Regions from separate parts of the Gracilibacillus marinus genome, predicted to be linked through region 3. Evidence: riboswitches for the same ligand, from Rfam matches in the RefSeq annotation. Region 3 holds a riboswitch; each other region holds the start of a gene.
The links. Region 3 has a riboswitch for S-adenosylmethionine ahead of ACFOZ1_RS00155 (cyclase family protein). Riboswitches for the same ligand answer to the same signal wherever they lie in the genome.

Region 1 (5,681 bases), on a different contig from region 3:
ACCAATACCTGCTTGCTCAATCATTTTGATATCATTCAAACTGTCCCCACATGCCATTACTTGATCCATTGTAATGCCAAGACGTTCACAAACAACTTCCACAGCCTTCGCTTTATTGACACCAACAGCATTTACTTCAATATTAGTCAAACTAGAATTGCTTAACTCAATCTCTTTCCATTCTTCAAGTGTTGCCATTAGTAATTGTTTGGTTTCGTCATTATCTGTATCAAAGCCAAATTTCAGCCATGTATAATCCTCGACATTATCCGGGAATTCATCTCGCCAAATTTGATCAGTAGAAGCTGACCATGCCCAAGTCTTATGTTTATTTTTCAGTTCAATCAATTTTTTTATAATAGAGGCATCTACTATTTCTCTTGCGATTAATTCTTCCTCCATTGTCCATATTTCGCTGCCATTCACGTTAATAATATAATGAATATCTAATTCTTTCGCGATATGCGCACTTGTTCGGAAATGCCTTCCTGTCGAAATAATAACTTCGACACCTTTTTCTCTTGCTTTCTTAATTGCTTCTTTATTCTGCTCTGACACAGTATGGTCTGACGAAAGTAATGTCCCATCCATATCTAGCGCAATTAGGCGAATATCCTTCATAGTAATTCGCTCCTTTCTCTTCTACTATATTGTAAGTGATTCGCAATTGTTTAGCAAAAATACTGAAATGAGTTATACTAAAGTAAAGAAATAATCCCACTAAAATAAAACAATGTATGACGTACAGAAAGAATACGATACTAAGACTATTAATTTTTACGGGAAATGATACACAATAGATATGAGGTGATGAAACATGAGAGCAGTTGTAAGTGTTATTGGAAAAGACCAAGTCGGAATTATTGCAAAGGTAACAACAGTTCTTTCAGAGAATCATGTGAATATTTCGGATATTAGCCAAACGATTTTGCAAGATTTTTTTACGATGATGATGTTAATTGACATTGATGATATAAAGAAACTTGCACAGCTAAAACAAGCATTCGAGCCTGTCGAAAAAGAACTTGGACTTAAGATCAGTATTCAACGCGAAGAAATCTTCCAAGCAATGCACCGTGTATAAAGGAGTGAAGTAATCGTGCCAATTGCATATACAGAAATACAAGAAACGATTCGAATGGTACAAATGGAGCACTTAGATGTTCGAACAGTCACAATGGGGATAAGCTTAAGAGATTGCATCGACAGTGATTTTGATACGTTAAAAACAAATGTATTCCATAAAGTTACAACATATGCAAAAAATTTAGTGACTGTTGCAGAACAAGTTGCAGAAGAATATGGTGTACCAATTATTAATAAACGTGTGGCAATCTCCCCTGTTGCAGAACTATTAGGCAATGCTACTGTAGAACAAGCAGTAGAACTTGCCAAAACATTAGATGAAGCTGCAAAAAAGGTGCAGATTGATTTCATTGGTGGCTATTCTGCTCTTGTACATAAAGGAATCTCTAAAGGTGATCAAATTTTACTTGATGCACTGCCACAAGCATTAAGTGAAACAGAGCGAGTATGTGCCTCCATATCTGTCGGTACAACAAGAACGGGTATTAATATGGACGCAGTGAAACAAATGGGTGAAATTATTAAAGCAACTGCAGAATTAACAAAAGATAATAATAGTATTGGTTGTGCAAAACTTGTCGTGTTTTGTAATCCTGTAGAAGACAATCCATTTATGGCAGGTGCCTTTCATGGTGCAGGAGAAGGAGAAGTCGTGTTAAGTGTCGGTGTCAGTGGACCTGGAGTTGTATTACATGCATTAAAACGATATCCTGATGCAGATCTTGGCGAAGTAGCAGAAGTCATTAAAAAGACTGCATTTAAAATCACACGTGCAGGAGAATTTATTGGAAGAGTTGTTGCAGAACGATTAGAGGTGCCTTTTGGTATTATGGATCTATCCCTTGCTCCAACGAATGCGATGAATGATAGTGTTGCAGAAATACTAGAAGAAATTGGTTTAGAGTGTGTTGGTACACATGGAACAATTGCTGCACTTGCACTAATGAATGATGCAGTTAAAAAAGGTGGAGCAATGGCGAGTTCTTATGTCGGCGGACTTAGTGGTGCCTTTATTCCTGTTAGTGAAGACAACGGAATGATTCGTGGTATTGAACAAGGGGCCTTAACACTTCCTAAATTAGAAGCAATGACATGTGTGTGTTCTGTTGGATTAGATATGATCGCAATTGATGGAAATGCTAGTAGTCATACACTTTCTGCTATCATCGCAGACGAAGCAGCCATCGGAATGATTAACAAAAAGACAACAGCAATTCGTATTATTCCTGTTGTTGGCAAAGAGTCAGGTGAAGTGGTGGAATTTGGTGGGTTACTCGGGCGCGCACCAATCATTGGAGTCAATCCTTATCATTCAGATAAATTTATTCAACGTGGTGGCAGAATCCCTGCACCAATCCAAGCATTGACGAATTAACATACCACTTATCAGAATAATATGACTATTCTAACTTTTTAAAAGAGTATTGACTTGATATCAAATGCATGCTATCATCACAATTAATCAAAATTATCAGATAGCTTCTGTTATTCATGATTAGAAATGATATATGTGTTGATTACACTTATTAAAATAGAATAGAATCTCTTATCAAGAGAGGTGGAGGGACTGGCCCGATGAAACCCAGCAACCGTCATTAGTGATAGGTGCTAATTCCATCAAAGTTTGACATACTAAACTTTGAAAGATAAGAGGACGTAACGGTAATGAATGCCAATCCTTTCTGTCCTCTCATGCAGAAAGGATTTTTTATTTTTATACTAATAAAGAGAATAAGAGAAAGAAAGGAGCCAATTCACATTGATTCAAATAAAAGGCTTGTCAAAGATATACAAAACAAAAAAACAACAAGTTCAAGCTGTTGACGACGTATCATTAACGATTAATCAAGGTGAGATTTTTGGTGTGATCGGATATAGTGGTGCTGGAAAAAGTACATTTATTCGCCTAATTAATCGACTTGAAGAGCCGTCCAATGGTACTATATCGATTCACAATAAAGACATTACCAAGATGTCCGCAACAGAACTTAGATTAAAAAGACAAAAAATCGGTATGATCTTCCAACATTTCAATTTACTTTGGTCACGAACAGTCTTCGATAATATCGCATTTCCACTAGAAATTGCTGGCGTACCAAAAGCAACTCGAGCAGAAAAGGTGAATGAACTCATTCAATTAGTCGGTCTTGCTGGCAAAGAGAATAGCTACCCTTCTCAGTTAAGTGGTGGTCAAAAGCAACGCGTCGGTATTGCAAGAGCTTTAGCTAATGACCCAGAAGTATTATTATGTGATGAAGCGACATCCGCTCTTGATCCTGAAACAACGGATGATATCTTAGACTTACTTGTCTCTATTAATAAGAAACTTCAGTTAACTATCATTTTAATTACACACGAAATGCATGTCATTCAAAAAATATGCCATCGTGTTGCAGTAATGGAAAATGGAAAAGTTGTAGAATCTGGTGATGTACTAGATGTGTTTGTGAGACCTCAATCTAAAACAACGAAACGCTTTGTCCAACAATTAAATCCACTAGAACATGACCAAGCTAGCTTAAAAGAATTTATCACAAGCCGTGAAGATAGTGAAGTGGTGAAATTACATTTTATTGGGAACAACGCCAAACGTGCTTTAATTACAGATGTGATTAAACAATTTGATGTAGAGATCAACATCTTACAAGGTTCTATTGCACCAACTCGTGAAGGTGCTTATGGCACATTATATATCGAATTGAATGGCTCCAAAGATGTATTAGCATCATCTATCCAATTTATGCGCGAACAAAGTGTGGAAGTTGAGGTGTTACAACATGTGGAATGATTTATTCCCTAATGTCATCATGGAAGATTTATGGGTTGCGACAGAAGAAACCATGTATATGACAATTATTGCTGTAATAGGCACATTAATTTTGGGGATTTTCTTAGGATTATTATTATTCTTAACAGATAAGGGTAACTTATGGGAAAACAAACTAATTTATAACATAACAGCAGTAGTTGTAAATGTGTTTCGTGCGATTCCATTTATCATTTTAATATTATTACTCTTTCCATTTACAGATTTCTTGATTGGTACTATTCGCGGATGGAAAGCAGCATTACCTGCATTAATTATCGGTGCAGCGCCATTTTATGCGAGACTTGTGGAAATTGGTCTTAAAGAAGTCGACAAAGGCGTGATTGAAGCAGCGAAGTCGATGGGTGCAAATGCATCTACTATTATTTTCAAAGTGTTATTAAAAGAATCTATGCCTGCATTAGTATCAGGAATTACCGTAACAGCAATCGCACTAATTGGATATACCGCAATGGCTGGAGTCATCGGTGCAGGCGGTCTTGGAAATCTTGCTTATTTACAAGGATTCCAGCGATTTAATTTTGATGTCGTTCTTGCATGTACGATTTTAATTATCATTATCGTATTTATATTCCAAGTAATTGGCGACATGCTAACGAAAGCAATTGACAAAAGGTAATATGCTTAACACTAACTTGTTAAGCTTCTTTCATAAAATAAAATAGATAATAAGAAGGGAAGATTTATTTTGAAAAAGTATTTATTTACACTAGTAGCATTATTATTCATCGGAGTTTTAGCAGCATGTGGAACAAGTGACGACAACGAAACAGATAATTCCACAAATGGGGACAGCAATACATCAGAAGATGCAACAACTGATGATGCATCAGAAACAATTGTAGTTGGTGCAACAAGTACACCTCATGCTGAAATATTAGAAGAAGCAAAAAGCCTTTTAGCAGAAGAAGGTATTACATTAGAAATCGAAGTATACCAAGATTATGTATTTCCAAATGAAGATTTAGCAAGCGGAACATTAGATGCGAACTACTTCCAACACATTCCTTATTTCGAGTCTCAAAAAGCAGATAAAGAATATGATTTCGCAAATCTTGGTGGAATCCACATTGAGCCATATGGTTTTTATTCTAAAGATATCAAGAGTGTAGACGACATTACTGAAGGTACTGTTGTGATCATGAGTAACTCTGTAGCAGATCATGGTCGTGCATTATCCATTCTAGAAGAAGCAGAATTAATTAAATTAGACGAAAATGTTGAAAAAGTAGATGCACAAGTAAAAGATATCGTAGAGAATCCATTAAATTTAGAATTTGATACAGATGTAGATGCAGGTTTCTTACCTGAATTCTATGAGCGTGAAACAGAAGCATTAGTTGCAATTAACGGTAACTATGCATTGCAAGCTGGATTGTCACCAACTAAAGATGCACTATTGTTAGAAGGTACAGACTCTCCTTATGTAAATATTATTGCTGTTCGTAGTGAAGATAAAGACAAAGAAGCATTACAAAAATTAGTTGAAGTACTTCACTCAGAAGCCATTCAAAACTTTATCAATGAAAAATATGAAGGAAAAGTAGTTCCTGTAGCAGAATAATTGTAAACAGATATTAAGATAAAGAATTTTTCAATTACAAAAATCCAAGCGATTCGAAAGCTAATTACCGAAGCGCTTGGATTTTGTGTGTAATAGAAGTGAATTCTGTGATATTCGATATGTGCTTTGCACCCGCTCCGGCTTGCCCAATCCCCTTTCCATGGGCTTTTTCCTTCAGCTAACTTTTCCAAACACAAACCGCTT
Region 2 (5,681 bases), on a different contig from region 3:
TTCAATTGTTAAAAGAAGGCTATCATTTTATTATGAATCGAAAGGAAAAGTTCGATTCAAGAGTGTTTGAAACACATTTACTTGGTGAAAAAGCGATTTGTTTAGTTGGTAAAGAAGAAGCGGAATTATTTTATGATGAAACAAAATTCACTAGGAAAGATGCTGCTCCAAGCAGAGTGAAAAAAACTTTATTTGGAGAAGGTGGTGTGCAAGGATTAGATGATGCGCCCCATCACCATCGGAAAGCAATGTTTATGTCTCTTATGACAGAAGAAAAATTACAACAACTCAAGCAATTAACGAAAGAAGAATGGGAGAAAGAATTTCGTCAGATACAAGATGAAAATATTGTAGTATATGAGAAGGCAAAATCCGTTTTAACAAGGGTGGCAATGAAGTGGGTAGAGATTCCGGTAGAGGATACAGAAGCGGATAAGTGGTCAGACGAATTAGCAGATATGTTTGAAAAAGCAGCATCGATTGGACCAAAACATTGGAAGTCGCGCTATTCAAGATCAAAGATGGAGGAATGGATGGAAGATTGGATAGAAAAAGTACGGTCAGGAAAAGTAAGTATTTCCGAAAGTGCACCACTATACCAATTTTCTTTTCACAAAGATCTAGATGGAGAATTACTCGATAAACAGATCGTAGCAGTGGAACTATTGAACTTATTACGTCCAATCGTTGCAATTGCTGTCTATATTGATTTATTGATGCTTGCGATGCATGACAATAAAGACGAAGTTGCCCAAATGAATATAGATGATGAGAAACAAGTAACAAATTTCATTCAGGAAGTAAGAAGATTTTATCCTTTCTTCCCATTTGCAGGAGCAAGAGTGAAAGAGACATTTACTTGGAATGGGTATGTATTTGAAGAAGGTACACTTACTTTATTAGATTTATACGGGACAAATCATGATCCTGCTATATGGGAAAATCCAAACCAATTTCAACCATCACGATTCCATGATTGGAGCAGAAGTCCATTTGATTTCATTCCACAAGGTGGTGGCGAATATCTGATTGGTCATCGATGTGCAGGAGAATGGATTACAGTAGATATATTGAAAACAACAATAAAATTTTTCGTACAACAATTAGCATTTACTTATCCTAAACAGAAATTTGAGTATGACAATAATGATATACCACCATTACCTAAATGTGAGATTCGATTGCGTGCATAAGTATTCCTATTTGTCTATAGACTGAGAAACGGGTAAAATGGGTGAGAGAATATAAAGGTAGGTGTCATATGAATGGAATCGAAACAAAATAATTCCTTACCACCAAAAACTTGCTCCATCGACCGTTTGATTACAATTCAATCAGATATAGATAAAGTATTAGAAGGAAAAAAAACAGCTACGAGAAGAAATGGTCGATATGCAGATATCGGTGAGATTATGGTATTAGAAAATCGTTCATTTCAAATTGATCGAGTGTACGAACAAACGCTAGGTGAGCTAACAGACGAGGATGCGTTAAGAGAAGGATATGAGAATTTGGAACAATATAAAGAATCTATTCTTGCAATGCATCCAGGTATGCCATGGGTCCCTAAAATGAGAGTGTGGGTACATGAATTTAGCGAAATGACAGAATAAGAAATTGCAAAAGTTTATATAGGTTAAGTTTAATTGATAAACAAAATGGTGTGGATTATTAATGGAAACAAAAAAATCTACGCCATTTTTCTTTGGATATAAAAACCTAGTATTTCTATATGGATAGCGATTACAAAATAAAAATACTGAAAATTTCCAAAATTTAAATTTAACTAATTGCATTGACAATCAATTATATTTCTAATAGAATTACAACATTCACAAAAAATTTCATACAATCATACATCATGATTCTTATCTAGAGAGGTGGAGGGACTGGCCCTGTGAAACCTCGGCAACGGGTTTTATTCAATATATTGAATAAAAAGAGCGTGCCAATTCCATCAAGTATACAAGAAATGTTACTTGAAAGATAAGAAGAGCTAAAGAGACTATACGTATAACGAATCTCCTCTTCTTATCTTGAAGTGGGGATTTTTTTATTGCATAAAATAAGTAATTTTTATATAAATAATTATTTGACTATTTCCTCAACTAAGAATCCTACAAATTTTCAGAAAGAGTGATAACAATGATTGACTTCCAGCATGTGACAAAAAAGTATACAACTAATGATAAAACAATTACAGCTGTCAACGATGTAAACTTAGTTGTACAACGTGGAGAAATATTCGGTGTAATTGGTTTTAGTGGAGCGGGTAAAAGTACATTAATCAGATGTGTGAATTTACTTGAAAGACCAACAGAAGGAAAGATACTAGTTAACCAAAAAGATTTACTCACATTATCTCAAAAGGAATTACGAGATGTGCGTCGAAAGATTGGAATGATTTTTCAACATTTTAATCTATTAGAATCAAAAACAGTCTTTCATAATGTGGGGTTTCCTTTATCACTAGCAGGTGTACCAAAACAAGAAATCAAAAGAAAAGTAGAATCATTACTAGAATTTGTTGGACTAGCTGACAAAGCAAATCATTACCCAGAGCAATTATCTGGTGGGCAAAAGCAACGTGTCGGTATAGCAAGAGCATTAGCTACAGACCCTGAAATACTGTTGTGTGATGAAGCAACGTCTGCATTAGATCCACAAACAACTAGTTCCATACTAGATTTATTAAGAAAAGTAAGAGAAGAATACCATATTACCATTTTAATGATTACACACGAAATGCAAGTCATTAAAGAAATATGTGACAAAGTTGCTGTGATGGAAAATGGAAAGGTAATTGAAGAAGGGACCATTTTTGATGTATTTTCAAATCCAAAGCAACAGACAACTCGCAATTTTGTAAAAACAGTGATGAATGATGAGCTACCTGCATCTGTCTTAGAGAAGATATATCATCCTAAAGATAATAGTAAAGTATATCGATTAATATTTGTCGAAGATTCTACAGAGATTCCTTTAATTTCTGAAGTTGCTAAGAAGTTCGATGTGCATACAAACATATTATTTGGACAAATCATTGAATTACAACATCAACCTTTTGGAAATTTAATTGTTGAGTTACAAGGTGCGACAGTTGAGATAGAAGCAGCCTATGAATACATGAAACAACGCGTATCAATAGAGGAGGTGAAAGAGAATGGATATTAAATTATCGACATTTTGGCCAAATATATGGGAAGCAACGATACAAACATTACAAATGGTTGGCTTTTCACTATTATTTTCTTTACTTATTGGTATCCCGCTTGGAATTATTTTAGTTATTACAAGACCAGGAAATATAATTGGAAACCAAACTTTCTTTTTCATATTAAATGGAGTGATTAACTTTTTACGATCCATTCCTTTTATTATTTTAATGGTAGCAATTATTCCATTTACTAGAATTATAATTGGTACAACAATAGGAACAGCAGCTGCAGTAGTGCCATTAGTTGTATATGCAGCGCCATATATCGCAAGGTTGGTGGAAAGTAGCTTATTAGAAGTCTCACCAGGAGTCATCGAAGCAGCGGAAGCAATGGGGGCAAAACCTCATCAGATTATATTTCGTGTGTTAGTTCCAGAAGCATTTAGTTCATTAATTCTTAATATAACCATCGCAACAATTGGTTTAATCGGTGCTTCCGCAATGGCAGGTGCTGTAGGTGGTGGTGGCTTAGGTGACTTAGCGATCGCATATGGATATCAACGTTTTGAAACAGATATTATGATTGTCACTGTATTATTATTAGTTGTATTCGTACAACTTGTGCAATCATTTGGAAATAAATTATCAAAAACATCTAGAAGAAGATAGGAGACATACACATGAAAAGAAGAACTTTGATAGTAGCAGTAGCTATATTATCTATTATTGGTATTTTAGTAGGATGTGGAAAAGAAGCGAGTAAAGAAGAGGAAGTAACATTAAAAGTAGGATTAAATGGATCTGGAGTCCCTATTTGGGAATTTGTAAAAGAGAAAGCGAAAGAGGAAGGCATTAACTTAGAACTAATCGAATTCGCTGATTATGTACGACCAAATATGGCTTTAGCAGATGGTGATATTGATTTAAATGCATTTCAAACCGTTTCCTATTTTGATTCATTTATTGAAGAAAGAAATATTGATTTAGTTCCAATCGCAACAACATTAATTGCACCAATGGGTTTCTATTCTGAAAAAATCAAAGATATTAGTGAAGTGCCAAATAATGCGAAAATCGCACTACCACAAGAAGCGACGAACATGGGACGCGCATTGTTATTAGCAGAACAAGCAGGCTTAATTACACTTGAAGAAGGTTTTGATGGAAATGGTGATTTATCATCCATCACAGAAAATCCTAAAAATATTGAATTTGTACCAGTTGTAGCTGCACAAACACCAAGAGTTCTACCAGATGTAACGGCATCTATTATTAACAATGGTGTTGCTGTAGAAGCAGGTTTTATTCCTGTACAAGATGCAATTTTTATTGAGGATGATAATGCTGCACCATATATTAATATTATTGCAGTACGTGGGGATGAGAAAGACAAAGAAGAATTTCAAAAGATTGTAGAAATATTCCAAACAGAAGAAGTTGCGAATCATATTAAAGAAGTATTTAATGATTCACTAATTCCGACATTTGTACCTTTAGAACAAATTGGATGGTAAGAGATAATAAGGGATACGAGACTGATTTGTCAGGATCTATCCCTACTTTTTTATACTTATACTAGACTAGTCTGAATTTAGAATGTTGTCACGTTATATAGAAAGGAAGATATTAAAAATGACAGAACAATTAGAACATCATATTCTCGATTATATTGAAAAAAATAAAGAAAATTATATCTCTATCAGTCATCAAATACATGCAAAACCAGAGATTGGAAATGAAGAGTTTTTTGCATCTGAATTATTACGTCATACACTATCAGAGGAAGGATTTACAGTACAAAAAGGTATTCCTGAGCATGAAACTGCATTTATTGCACGAAAGTCCTCTAACAAACCTGGACCGAAGATTGGTTTTTTAGCAGAGTATGATGCATTACAAGGACTAGGGCATGCTTGTGGACATAACATTATTGGAACATTAAGTGTAGCTGCTGCAATCGCCTTGAGTAAAGTAATTGACGAAATAGGTGGAGAAATTGCTGTATTTGGTACACCAGCAGAAGAAGGTGGGCCGAATGGTAGCGCAAAGGGTACTTTTGTACGTTATGAACTTGTACAAGATATGGATGTTTGTATGATGATACATCCATTTGACAAGACTGCTGGTACTGCGCCAACACTTGCGGTAGATCCCATTGATTATGAATTCTTTGGTAAACCAGCACATGCGGCTGCAAATCCTGAAAAAGGAATTAATGCATTAGATGGTGTCATTCAATTATATAATGGAATCAATGCACTGCGTCAACATGTTACAGATGATGTACGAATTCATGGTATCATCATGAATGGCGGAGATGCAGCGAATATTGTTCCAGAATATGCACGTGCACGTTTCTTTATACGAGCAAATACTAGAGAAGCATGCGATGTAATTACAGAAAAAGTTAATAACATTGCTAATGGAGCTGCACTTGCAACAGGATCAACTGTAAAAATAACTAAGATTCAAAATGGTGTAGATCATTTTAAATTAAATCATGCATTTGATACCGTATATAAAA
Region 3 (5,681 bases):
TCTTTCCAAGCTGAAACGATTACAGTAGCAGGTGCAATGGGGAAAAATTTACGTGAAAGATTATCGATGATTTTCTTTGGGGCTCTTATCATGTTCATTATTGGCGCATTCGGAGCGTTAGAATGGATAATGGAATGGATTGGTCCGGTAATTACTAACGGTATGATGGCTGGTGTTGGAATCATGTTGACGAAAGTCGCTTGGGACATGGCAAAAGATGATAAGACACCAGGAATTGTTTCCTTTATCACTGGATTAATTACGTATATTGCTACACAAGATTTAGTTTATACGATTACTATATCTGTTGTCTTATCTAGTATTGTCGCATTCTTTGTTCGCAAAGATACTGATAAGGATGCGAAGAAACCATTTGTAGACGACCGTTTTAAGCGGACGAGGTTTGTTATTAATCCAATGGTTATCCGAGGGGCATTAGCAATGGTTTGTCTTAATATTGGTGCAAATATAGCCTTTGGAAACATAAATAGTGATATTGCTGGTAAAGATGTAAATGTGGATACACTTGCAATGATTAGTAGTTTGGCTGATATGGCATCATCCTTTTTTGGTGGAGGTCCAGTGGAAGTCGTTATTTCTGCTACCGCTAGTGCACCAAATCCAGTCTGGTCTGGAGTATTAATGATGGCAATTATGGCGATTATCTTACTACTTAAATTACTACCTAAAATCGGTAAATTTATTCCGACAGCTTCTATTGCTGGTTTTTTATTCGTATTAGGTGCGATTGTAACACTACCAGGAAATGCAGCTGCGGCATTAACTACAGGTGAAGGTTCAGAAGGAATTATTGGAGCTATTACTATGGTTGTCACAGCAATAACAGATCCATTTGTTGGTATGTTATCAGGTGTAGTAATACAATTTCTAATGAATCTATTAGGATTTTAAACAAGGGGGAGCATCATGACAGAAGTATATACACTAACTATTGAAGGTCTTGAACGAAAATTACCAATCATTCCAATTAACGATCATTTAAGTATTGCTAGTTTTGTTATTCTAGGAGATACAGAACTCGTGTGTCACGTGGCTCCGTTATTAGCCGAGAAATTGCCTGAAGTAGATTACATTGTGACAGCAGAAGCAAAAGGAATTCCATTAATACACGAATTAACCAGAGTAATTGGCAAAAAGGAATATATCATCGCACGTAAAAGTGTGAAAGCATATATGGAGAATCCGATTGTTCATAAAGTGAACTCGATTACAACAACTAGTGAACAGATTCTTTGTTTAGATGGAAAAGATGCGAAAGTATTACAAGGAAAAAAAGTCGCTTTAGTCGATGATGTGATTAGCACGGGTGAATCTATACAAGCTCTAGAAGAACTTGTACAAGAAGCAGGTGCTGAAGTAGTAGCGAAAGCAGCAATTCTTGCAGAAGGAGATGCGGCAAACCGAGAAGACTTCATTTTCTTAGAGAAATTACCTGTTTTTGTGAAATAATAGCATATAAGAAAACGGAAGATAGGAAGTGAGACTAATACGTTTCACTTTCTATTATTTTTTACAACATCAGTACTAATGTAAGCGATACTTCACTCTCTTACATTAGTAAAATAGCAAAGAGGGAGAAAATGGAGAAATTTAATAATTTCTTACAAAACAAAGAAACTCATCCGTATCCTATGGACTGCTAAGGTAGATTATTCCTTGCTAGATAAAATGATAACGTTTAACATAATAGATAAGGTGGATTGTACGACGTTTTGGAGAAAGTAATTAATCGCTGACAAAGAGGAGAGATTACATGACAATACATATTGGAATAATTGGTACAGGTTCTTTTGCTAGATTACATGCATCTATCGTAAATGAGATGGAAGATGTCGTGATACGTGGCGTTTGTGGTAGATCTCTAGAAAAAGCAGAGCAAATAGCTAAAGACTATCCGCAGGCGAAAGCATATAATGAATTGACGAAAATGTTAGATAATGAACAGATTGATGCTGCTTATATTTGTGTACCACCGTTTGCACACGGCGAAATAGAAGAATTGTTGGTAGAGAGAGGTATACCATTTTTTGTGGAAAAACCATTATCGACAAATATAGAAATACCTACAACGATACTTAACAAGATAAAAGAGAAGCAATTATTGACATCTGTCGGTTACCACTTTAGATATTTACATGGAACAAGGAAGGCAAAAGAATTATTACAAGATTGTACAATTGGTATGGCAATCGGTTATTGGATGGGTACAATGCCTGAGGTGAGTTGGTGGAGAAAAAATGAGACATCAGGAGGCCAATTTGTAGAGCAAACCACACATATTGTCGATTTAGTTAGATATGTATTAGGTGAAGTGGAAGAAGTCAGAGCGGATTTCGCCAAACGAATGCAACCAGCTAAGGCTGAAATAAATGTATCTGATGTAGGCACTGTCACGCTAAAGATGAGTAGTGGTGCTATTGTTACTATCCATAACACCTGTATATTACCAATAGATTATCAGAATGGACTTGATGTTTATACAGATCGTGGCATTTTACGTCTTAATCAACAAGGTTTGCAGGAAGTTAATCAGGATGAGATAAGAGACTATTCTAATGACTCATCTGTCTCACCATATGAAAAAGAATCACAAGCATTTATTCATGCGGTTAGAACGTCTGACTCCTCACAGATTTTATCAACATATGAAGATGCATGGAAAACACAACAAGTAGCAATTGCTGCAAATCAATCTGCAGAACTAGGCCAAAGTATTAAATTAGCTAAATAATTGGATTAGTCAAAAAAATGATACTTGACATCATGCCATAGTTAGGTGTATTCTAATATTTAAATTAAATACCATAAATTTCCTATCAAGAGAGGTGGAGGGACTGGCCCTTTGAAGCCTCGGCAACGGACTATCTGTATGTACCGTGCCAATTCCAGAAGTGTAATGCTTGAAGATAAGAAGAGAGACAGATTGTAGCTGACATTTTGCCCCTTTTCTTATTTAGAAAAGGGTTTTTTGGTTTTTAAAAAAAAATAAAGTATACAGACAGAATTCACGGTAAGTGTCCTATACACTTTAGCATGTGAAGGGGGGAGAAGAATGACGATACAAGGTAACCAACAAGAATTATTAGATGCTTTGCAAAAATTGAAAAGTAAGCAATGGATTGACTTAACACACACGTTTGGGCCTGATTCACCACATTTTTTTGCATTGCCCAAAGCAGAGATTAACCCATTATTTACGCATGAAGATGGCTTCTTTGTACAACAATTTTCGTTTGCAGGACAATATGGAACACATATAGATGCACCGATTCATTTTGTGCCGAATCAACGTTGGCTAGAAGAATTGGAATTAAAAGAGTTAGTATTACCTCTTGTTGTGATTGATAAATCCAAAGAAGCAGCAGAAAACCATGACTATACGGTAACAGTCCATGATATTCAATTGTTTGAAGAAGAATATGGACAAATAGAAGAAGGTACATTTGTTGCATTAAGAACAGATTGGAGCAAACGATGGCCAGATGTGGAGAAATTCGAGAATAAAGATACAGACGGTAATGCACATGCTCCTGGATGGGGATTGGATGCATTGAAATATCTCTTCGAAGAGAGAAACGTGAAAGCAATTGGTCATGAAACGTTTGATACAGACTCTGCAAAGGATGCAAGAGCAAACGGATCGTTAATTGGCGAATATTATGTACTTGAGCAAGATACATATCAAGTGGAGTTATTAACAAATTTAGATAAACTACCTCCAAAAGGCGGTATTATATTTAATATAGTAGCAAAACCAGAAAAGGCAACTGGGTTTCCAGTGCGTTCTTTTGCAATAATACCTTAAAACAAAAAATAGAGAGGATTGATTAACTATGACAAAAACAATAATTAAAGCACCATTTAAAGCAGACCATGTGGGAAGTTTATTACGACCAGAGAGTTTAAAAGAAGCAAATGAGAATTTCAAGGCAGGTAAAATATCCTATGAAGAGTTACGTGCAGTACAAACAAAAGAGATTGAAAGAATTGTAGATAAACAGATTGAAGTAGGGCTAGAGTTAGTAACAGATGGCGAATTTCGTCGTGGATGGTGGCATCTTGACTTTATGGAGCACTTGAATGGATTTGAAGGATATGTTCCGGAAAAAGGACTTCAATTTCATGGTGTGGAGACTGAAAGATATGATGTACGAAATATTGGTAAAGTTTCGTTTAATGCAAATCATCCATTCATTAAAGATTTCATTGAATTTAAAGAAATTGTTGGAGACCGTGCAGTAGCGAAACAAACGATACCAAGTCCTAACCAACTGTTCCATGCAGGTATTCGTAACCAAGAAGTGTATCCAAACTTAGAAGATTATACACAAGATGTGATTGATACATATCGTGATGTAGTAAAAGCATTCTATGATGCAGGCTGTCGTTATCTGCAATTTGATGATGTGTATATTGCAGGATTAAATGCAGAGCAATTGTTTGCATTTGAAAATTTATCGAGACAAGAATTAATTGATTTATCGTTACATGTTGTGAACAGTGTATTAGAGGATAAGCCGGAAGACTTAATTATTACAACACACCTTTGCAGAGGTAACTATCGTTCGACATGGGCATTTGAAGGAAGTTATGCACATATCGCACCGACACTTTTTGCAAAAGAAAAAGTAGATGGATTCTTCTTAGAATATGATGATGATCGTTCGGGTGATTTCCAGCCATTACGTCATATTGCAAAAGAAGATGGACCACATGTTGTATTAGGATTATTCACATCAAAATTCGGTGAACTAGAGGACAAAGAATTGATTCAAGCACGTATAGAAGAAGCGAGTCAATTCGTGTCGAAAGACAAAATCTGCTTAAGCCCACAATGTGGATTTGCTTCTACGCATCACGGAAATATTTTGACAGAAGAAGAACAATGGAATAAATTAGCATACGTAGTGAAGCTTTCAAAAGAATTACTCGGAAATGAATAAAGTATCTATAATAATAGAATCCCTAAGTGCTCTTAAAGATACAGGCACTTGGGGATTCTTGTTTTTTATAATCAGGTATTATTTTTACTGAACAATTGTATAGAGATTAGAACGACGAAGATAAGACATCCAATGATATCTGTATTGCCCTCTGGATACATAAGCAAAAGGCCTGTTATACATGCGATTAGTCGCTCTATCCAATGAAGCTTTCTATACCAAAATCCGATTAACCCAGCTCCTATTGCAATCATTCCTGCGAATGCAGTAATAATAATCCATGTTATGCCTGTAAAAGTTACATCAATCATTAATAATTGTGGTTGAAAGACGAACATGTATGGAATGATAAATGCGGCAATTGCAAGTTTTGTTGCAATAAAACCGGTTCGGATGGGTTCACCACCGGAGATGCCTGTTGCTGCGAATGCGGCGAGCGAGACAGGTGGTGTAATATCGGCAACGATTCCAAAGAAAAAGACAAACATGTGTGCAGCAAGTACCGGAATGAATAATTCATAAGAATCACTTAATGCCATAATTGCAGGTAGTGCGACAGTTGACGTAATTATATAGTTAGCCGTGGTAGGCGATCCCATTCCAAGTAAAATAGATGTAATCATTGTGAAGAATAATGTGAGTAAAATTAATATAGTTGGGTTACTTGTCATCGTTGCAGCCATGTCTACAAGCCCATTCCCGAGCTTTAAGCCAAGT
Region 4 (5,681 bases), 260 kb from region 3:
ATTGCTCCATGATAATTTGGCAAATAATCTTCCAACCATTCAATAATATCGTTATCTAAATGGTTTGTTGGTTCGTCTAATATTAATAAATCAGCAGGCTGAATTAACGCTTTTGCTATAGCAACTCTTTTTCGCTGGCCTCCTGATAATTCTTTGACATGTTGTTCTAATTTTTTTACCCCTAGCCTTGTCAAAATAGATTTTGCTACAGTCATCGCGTCCCATGCTTCTTGTTGGTCCATCTCTTCTTGCATATGTAATAGTTGTTTTTGTAATACTTCACTTTCAGGACTTTTTTCTAACTTCAACACAGCCTGTTCATAGGCACGTAATGTCACAATTATTTGTGCATTCCCATAATAGATTTGTTCTAATACCGTTAACTCTTCGTCAAGATTTGGATCTTGGTCTAAATATTCGATACGATAATCATTTGGATGTGTCATCGTCCCTGCTTCACTATGGTCGATTCCTGCAAGTACTTTCAATAATGTCGATTTACCTGTACCGTTTACTCCAATTAGCCCGATACGTTCTTTTTCTGTAATAGAAAAGGAGATATGGTCAAATAATACCTTTTCTCCAAATGTCTTTGTTAGTCCTTCTATTTTTAATTCACGCAATGGATTGTTCACCCTTTCTTTCCATAAGGCCATCTGTGATGTGAACATACATGTCTCATCGAATATATCTAGCATTCAAGAGACATATATAACACACTGCTATAATATTGGCGAAATTAAGCGTGCAATGGATTCTTTGAATTTAATCCATTTTGGTCTTTGTTGATATAGTCCATATGTCAATTGTGTCACATGTTCCATATCTTTTTCAAATTCATCAACTAGCATTTCCGCTAATGTCTCATTATATAAGAATGCATTCACTTCGAAATTAAGTCTAAAACTTCTCACATCAATATTCGCTGTTCCTACAGATGCAATTTTACTATCGACAACGATTGTCTTCGCATGTAAGAATCCTTTTTGATAAATGTATACCGTCGCACCTGCATTTAGCATTTCTCCAATATAAGAGTAAGTGGCCCAATACACAAATGGATGGTCAGGCTTGTTCGGAATCATAATTCTTACATCTACACCTGATAAACAAGCAATTTTAAGCGCATCTAATAAACTTTCATCTGGAATGAAGTATGGTGTTTGGATATATATATAATCCTTTGCTGACATTATCATTTTGATATAGCCATGTTTGATTTGTTCCCAGTCTGAATCAGGACCACTTGAAACAATTTGCATTCCGACTTTTCCTTTTCCTTTTGCTACATAATATCTTTCGTCATAGTCAATATCATGGCGAGAAGCTTGATTCCAGTCAAGAATAAATCGTGTTTGCATATTCTTCACTGCACTACCGACAACTCTCAGATGTGTATCACGCCAATAACCAAATTTCTTATCCATTCCTAAGTATTCATCGCCAATATTAAACCCACCGATGTAGCCAATTTTTCCATCAATGATTACTAATTTTCGGTGGTTCCTGTGATTAATCTTAAAGTTGACCTTAGGAATTAATGGTGGGAAGAAGCCTTCTACTTCTGCACCTGCTGCTCTCATTTCTTTAATAAGTTTACGACTTAATTGGCGCGAACCCATGTCGTCATATAAAAATCGTACTTGTACACCTTCTTTTGCCTTCTTCATTAATACTTCAGCTAATCTTCTTCCCAATTTATCTGAACGTACAATATAGTAGACTAGATGAATATGATCTGTTGCATTTTCTATATCTTCAATTAAAGAATTGAATTTTCTATTCCCATCTGTATAAATACGCACATCATTGTCTTGTGTGAAAATAGCATCATTGTTCCGTAAATGTAAATAGAATAAATCTTTGTATTGATTTAATCGATGATCATTTATTTCAAATTCATTTGCTTCAATTTCTCGTAATTGATGTTGTACTGCTGTTTTGACACCGAGCTTACTTTTTGTATCCCAAGTAAAAATAGTCTTATTACTAAGCTTACGACCAAATATAAGATATAAAATAAATCCGACTACTGGAATAAATGTTAATACCATAATCCATGCCCATGAAGCTGTTGCGTCTTTTCGTTCTAAGAAGATAATGGCTAGAGATAATATAATATTAAAAATCAAAATAATGGAGATAACTAGTTGAAAAATATCCACAGATCCCTTCCCCCTTTCTACATCTAAATATAGCACATTTCCACTAAAAAAAGGGATGGAAGCTATCAATGTATTGATTTATTTTTTCGGTATCCTCACTCGTAGAAGCCCGTTCGTAAATGTCGCCTTCATCTTGTCAATCTCTCCATCTGTTGGAATACGAATCGTTCTTTCCCTCAAGTATTCTTTTTGTTCTTTATGATAAAATCTATTTTGTTGGTCATACTGTTCTGTTTCTTCCTTGTGCACTATAGCAATCGTCATTGTTTTATCATTATACGTCACTTTAATTTGCTCTTTCTTCACATTTGGTATGTGCACATCGACAGTCCAATATGTGTCAAATTCTTTCTCTTCGATTGGAATCGCTATTTTTTGTTTGGATTGTTCAAAAAAATCATTCATCTGACTTAAAACGTCTTTTGTAGGATTCTCATATATTAATGCATCTAACTTGCGGACAATTGAAATTCCCCATTCAGGGATTAAGTTTTTACGTTCATTGTGATCCATTATTATCACCTACAATCATTATTTCTAATTAGTGTATGCACCTAAAAACGAAAAGCATAGGCAATTACCTCGACAAATTACTCAAATAATCAAATAATTCTGACAAAACAGTTGACGAATGGATAGGTTGTTGCTTATAATGTAAACAATTGAATCGAAACACTCTTATTTAGAGCGGCAGAGGGACTAGGCCCGTCGAAGCCCGGCAACCGTCAGCATAGATTATTCTAAGTTGAAATGGTGCTAATTCCTACAAGTGTATACGCACTTGGAAGATAAGAGGAGGCAAATATGACAAGACAACCTCTTCTTAAAAACTAAGAAGAGGTTTTTTATTATCCAGGAGGGGATTTCATTGACACATTCATTTAACATTACAGGAAACGAAACAACATTGCTACATGGCGGCCAACAAGTTGATCCAACAACTAATTCTCGTGCAGTGCCAATCTATCAAACTACTTCTTATGTATTTAACGATACAGAACATGCACAGAACTTATTCGCATTAGCAGAACCTGGTAACATTTATACTCGTATTATGAACCCAACTGTAGATGCATTTGAACAGCGAATCGCTCTACTTGAAGATGGCGTAGCAGCTGTTGCAACTTCTTCTGGTATGGCTGCAATTACAATGGCTATTTTGAACCTTGCCCATGCCGGTGATGAGATTATTGCAGATAGCAACTTGTATGGTGGTACATTCAATTTATTTAGTGTTACATTACCAAAATACGGTATTGACGTAAAATTTGTAGATGGAACAGATCCAGAGAATTTCCGTTCTGCAATTACAGAAAAGACAAAGGCAATCTTTGGTGAAGTGATTACAAATCCTAGTTTAAATGTTTTTGATATCGAGAAAGTAGCAGATATTGCACACGAAAATGGTATCCCACTAATTATTGATAATACATTTGCAACACCTTACTTATGTAAACCAATTCAATGGGGTGCTGACATTGTCGTTCATTCTGCTACAAAGTGGATAGGTGGACATGGTACAACAATCGGTGGAATCGTTGTAGATGGCGGGCGTTTCAACTGGAACAGCGACAAATTTCCAGGATTTACAGAACCAGATCATACGTATCATGGTATTCGATTTGGAATTGATATCGGCGCACCTGCATTTGCTATCAAATTGCGTGTACAATTACTACGTGATATCGGCGCGTGCTTAAGCCCACAAAATGCATTCTATTTCTTACAAGGACTAGAAACATTACACTTACGTATCGAGCGTCACAATGAGAATACACAAGCAGTTGCTGAATATTTGACGAAACATCCACAAATTGAATGGGTAACATATCCAGGTTTAGAAACACACCCATCACATGAAAAAGCGAAAAAATACTTAAAAGGTCAATTTGGTTCTATCATCACTTTTGGTATTAAAGGTGGTCGTGATGCCGGTCGCGCAATTATTGATCATATTACGTTATGGTCACATGTTGCAAATGTTGGTGATGCAAAATCGTTAATTATTCACCCTGCATCTACCACACACCAACAACTAAATAGTGAACAGCTAAAAACTGCTGGTGTAACGGAAGAATTAGTTCGTTTATCTGTCGGAATTGAGACAGTTGATGATATCATTCAAGATTTAGATCAAGCTATCGCTAAAGCAACAAATACTGAACCAACAGTACAACCTGATACTGAAAAAGCAATTAGTTGGGCACTTTCTTCAGCTTACGACCGTACAGATGGCGGTATTCGCGTAAAACAAATTGCTGTAATCGGGTCTAGTGAAGAAGCAACAGATACAATCAAATCTTTACGTAAAATTGGATTCCAAGTAACAGATGCAAGTGAAGCAGAAGGTGAGATTGATATTACATTAGTTGTTGATCCATCTAAGAAAGAGCTTGTGTCTCATCAATCTAAACTTGTTTGGTTCAGACATGAAGCTGATCAAACAATCAAACAACAAGCGGAAGCAAATGGACAAATTGTTGTGGAACACCGTTGTCCATTCCAAGAAGCAGACCGCTTACGTCGAGGAGAATAATTCTCCATAACCTTATGATATTTATCTCCCCAAGATAAATTAATTAAACCGTGAGTCATTAATTGATTCACGGTTTTTTCCTTTTTATGATATTATTTTAGCAACTATATTTTTTGAGTTTTCTATCCATCTACACATGTTAATCCAGTTTTTTGCATAAACTGACAGTGTAGAATCTAGTAAAATCGGGTATAGTTAATTTATACAAACGTTAATGTTACTGAAGGTGTGTACAATGAAAAAAAAGCAACGAATGCTCATTCTTACAATCACAAGTTTACTTGTATTAATACTAGGTATTTTCCTAGTTACAATAAATCAAAATGAAGAACAGATTCCTCCCACACAAGATGATACAACTGAAACGACCGAAGAGGAAGAAATTGAACAAGCAACCGAAGAGCAAGAATCTACTACAACAGGTGATATAGAAGAGACTGAAGAGACGAATGCATTTAAAGATACAGTTAAAGAAGTAGTAATAGATGCACTGAATTTCTTTAAAAAGGATACACATATCACTGCAATTGGTGACTCGCTCACTCAAGGTGTAGGTGATGAAACTGAGAATGGTGGGTATGTCGGTATATTAGAAGAACAATTTCGTGAAGCAGATGTTCAAGTAACGATTGATAACTTTGGAAAAAGAGGCAATCGCACAGATCAATTGTTAAAAAGATTAGAGAAAGAAGAAATCGTTGAATCCATCGAAGAGTCTCAAATTGTGTTAATTACAATTGGTGCAAATGATATTATGAAAATAGTAAAAGATAATTTTATGGATTTAACTGAAGAGCCATTTATACAAGAACAAGAACCATATAATGACAGGCTAACACAAATTATCGAACGTATCCAATCAATTAATAATGAAGCAGACATCTATCTTTTAGGTTTTTATAACCCTTTTGAGAAATATTTTAGCGATATTGAAGCACTCAACTCTATTTTAACTCGCTGGAATAATGAGAGTAGAGTTG

Region 1: another riboswitch for S-adenosylmethionine. It lies ahead of ACFOZ1_RS13850 (methionine ABC transporter ATP-binding protein); the one in region 3 lies ahead of ACFOZ1_RS00155 (cyclase family protein).
Region 2: another riboswitch for S-adenosylmethionine. It lies ahead of ACFOZ1_RS14015 (methionine ABC transporter ATP-binding protein); the one in region 3 lies ahead of ACFOZ1_RS00155 (cyclase family protein).
Region 4: another riboswitch for S-adenosylmethionine. It lies ahead of ACFOZ1_RS01355 (PLP-dependent aspartate aminotransferase family protein); the one in region 3 lies ahead of ACFOZ1_RS00155 (cyclase family protein).

The regions. Positions count from the first base shown of each region.
Region 1 is NZ_JBHSDV010000005.1:56,290-61,970, forward strand. It holds gene ACFOZ1_RS13835 (Cof-type HAD-IIB family hydrolase) at 1-621, opposite strand, end outside; gene ACFOZ1_RS13840 (ACT domain-containing protein) at 818-1,084, shown strand; gene ACFOZ1_RS13845 (PFL family protein) at 1,100-2,461, shown strand; SAM riboswitch class I at 2,630-2,739, shown strand; gene ACFOZ1_RS13850 (methionine ABC transporter ATP-binding protein) at 2,846-3,874, shown strand; gene ACFOZ1_RS13855 (methionine ABC transporter permease) at 3,864-4,532, shown strand; gene ACFOZ1_RS13860 (MetQ/NlpA family ABC transporter substrate-binding protein) at 4,602-5,477, shown strand.
Region 2 is NZ_JBHSDV010000005.1:96,730-102,410, reverse strand. It holds gene ACFOZ1_RS14025 (cytochrome P450) at 1-1,193, shown strand, start outside; gene ACFOZ1_RS14020 (ASCH domain-containing protein) at 1,266-1,613, shown strand; SAM riboswitch class I at 1,866-1,993, shown strand; gene ACFOZ1_RS14015 (methionine ABC transporter ATP-binding protein) at 2,146-3,174, shown strand; gene ACFOZ1_RS14010 (methionine ABC transporter permease) at 3,164-3,826, shown strand; gene ACFOZ1_RS14005 (MetQ/NlpA family ABC transporter substrate-binding protein) at 3,838-4,671, shown strand; gene ACFOZ1_RS14000 (M20 family metallopeptidase) at 4,790-5,681, shown strand, end outside.
Region 3 is NZ_JBHSDV010000001.1:18,169-23,849, forward strand. It holds gene ACFOZ1_RS00140 (NCS2 family permease) at 1-912, shown strand, start outside; gene ACFOZ1_RS00145 (phosphoribosyltransferase family protein) at 928-1,470, shown strand; gene ACFOZ1_RS00150 (Gfo/Idh/MocA family protein) at 1,775-2,752, shown strand; SAM riboswitch class I at 2,832-2,934, shown strand; gene ACFOZ1_RS00155 (cyclase family protein) at 3,074-3,826, shown strand; gene ACFOZ1_RS00160 (5-methyltetrahydropteroyltriglutamate--homocysteine S-methyltransferase) at 3,855-4,964, shown strand; gene ACFOZ1_RS00165 (TRAP transporter permease) at 5,036-5,681, opposite strand, start outside.
Region 4 is NZ_JBHSDV010000001.1:278,956-284,636, reverse strand. It holds partial or broken gene ACFOZ1_RS16470 (ABC-F family ATP-binding cassette domain-containing protein) at 1-656, opposite strand, end outside; gene cls (cardiolipin synthase) at 723-2,165, opposite strand; gene ACFOZ1_RS01360 (Hsp20/alpha crystallin family protein) at 2,244-2,678, opposite strand; SAM riboswitch class I at 2,841-2,960, shown strand; gene ACFOZ1_RS01355 (PLP-dependent aspartate aminotransferase family protein) at 3,034-4,701, shown strand; gene ACFOZ1_RS01350 (GDSL-type esterase/lipase family protein) at 4,937-5,681, shown strand, end outside.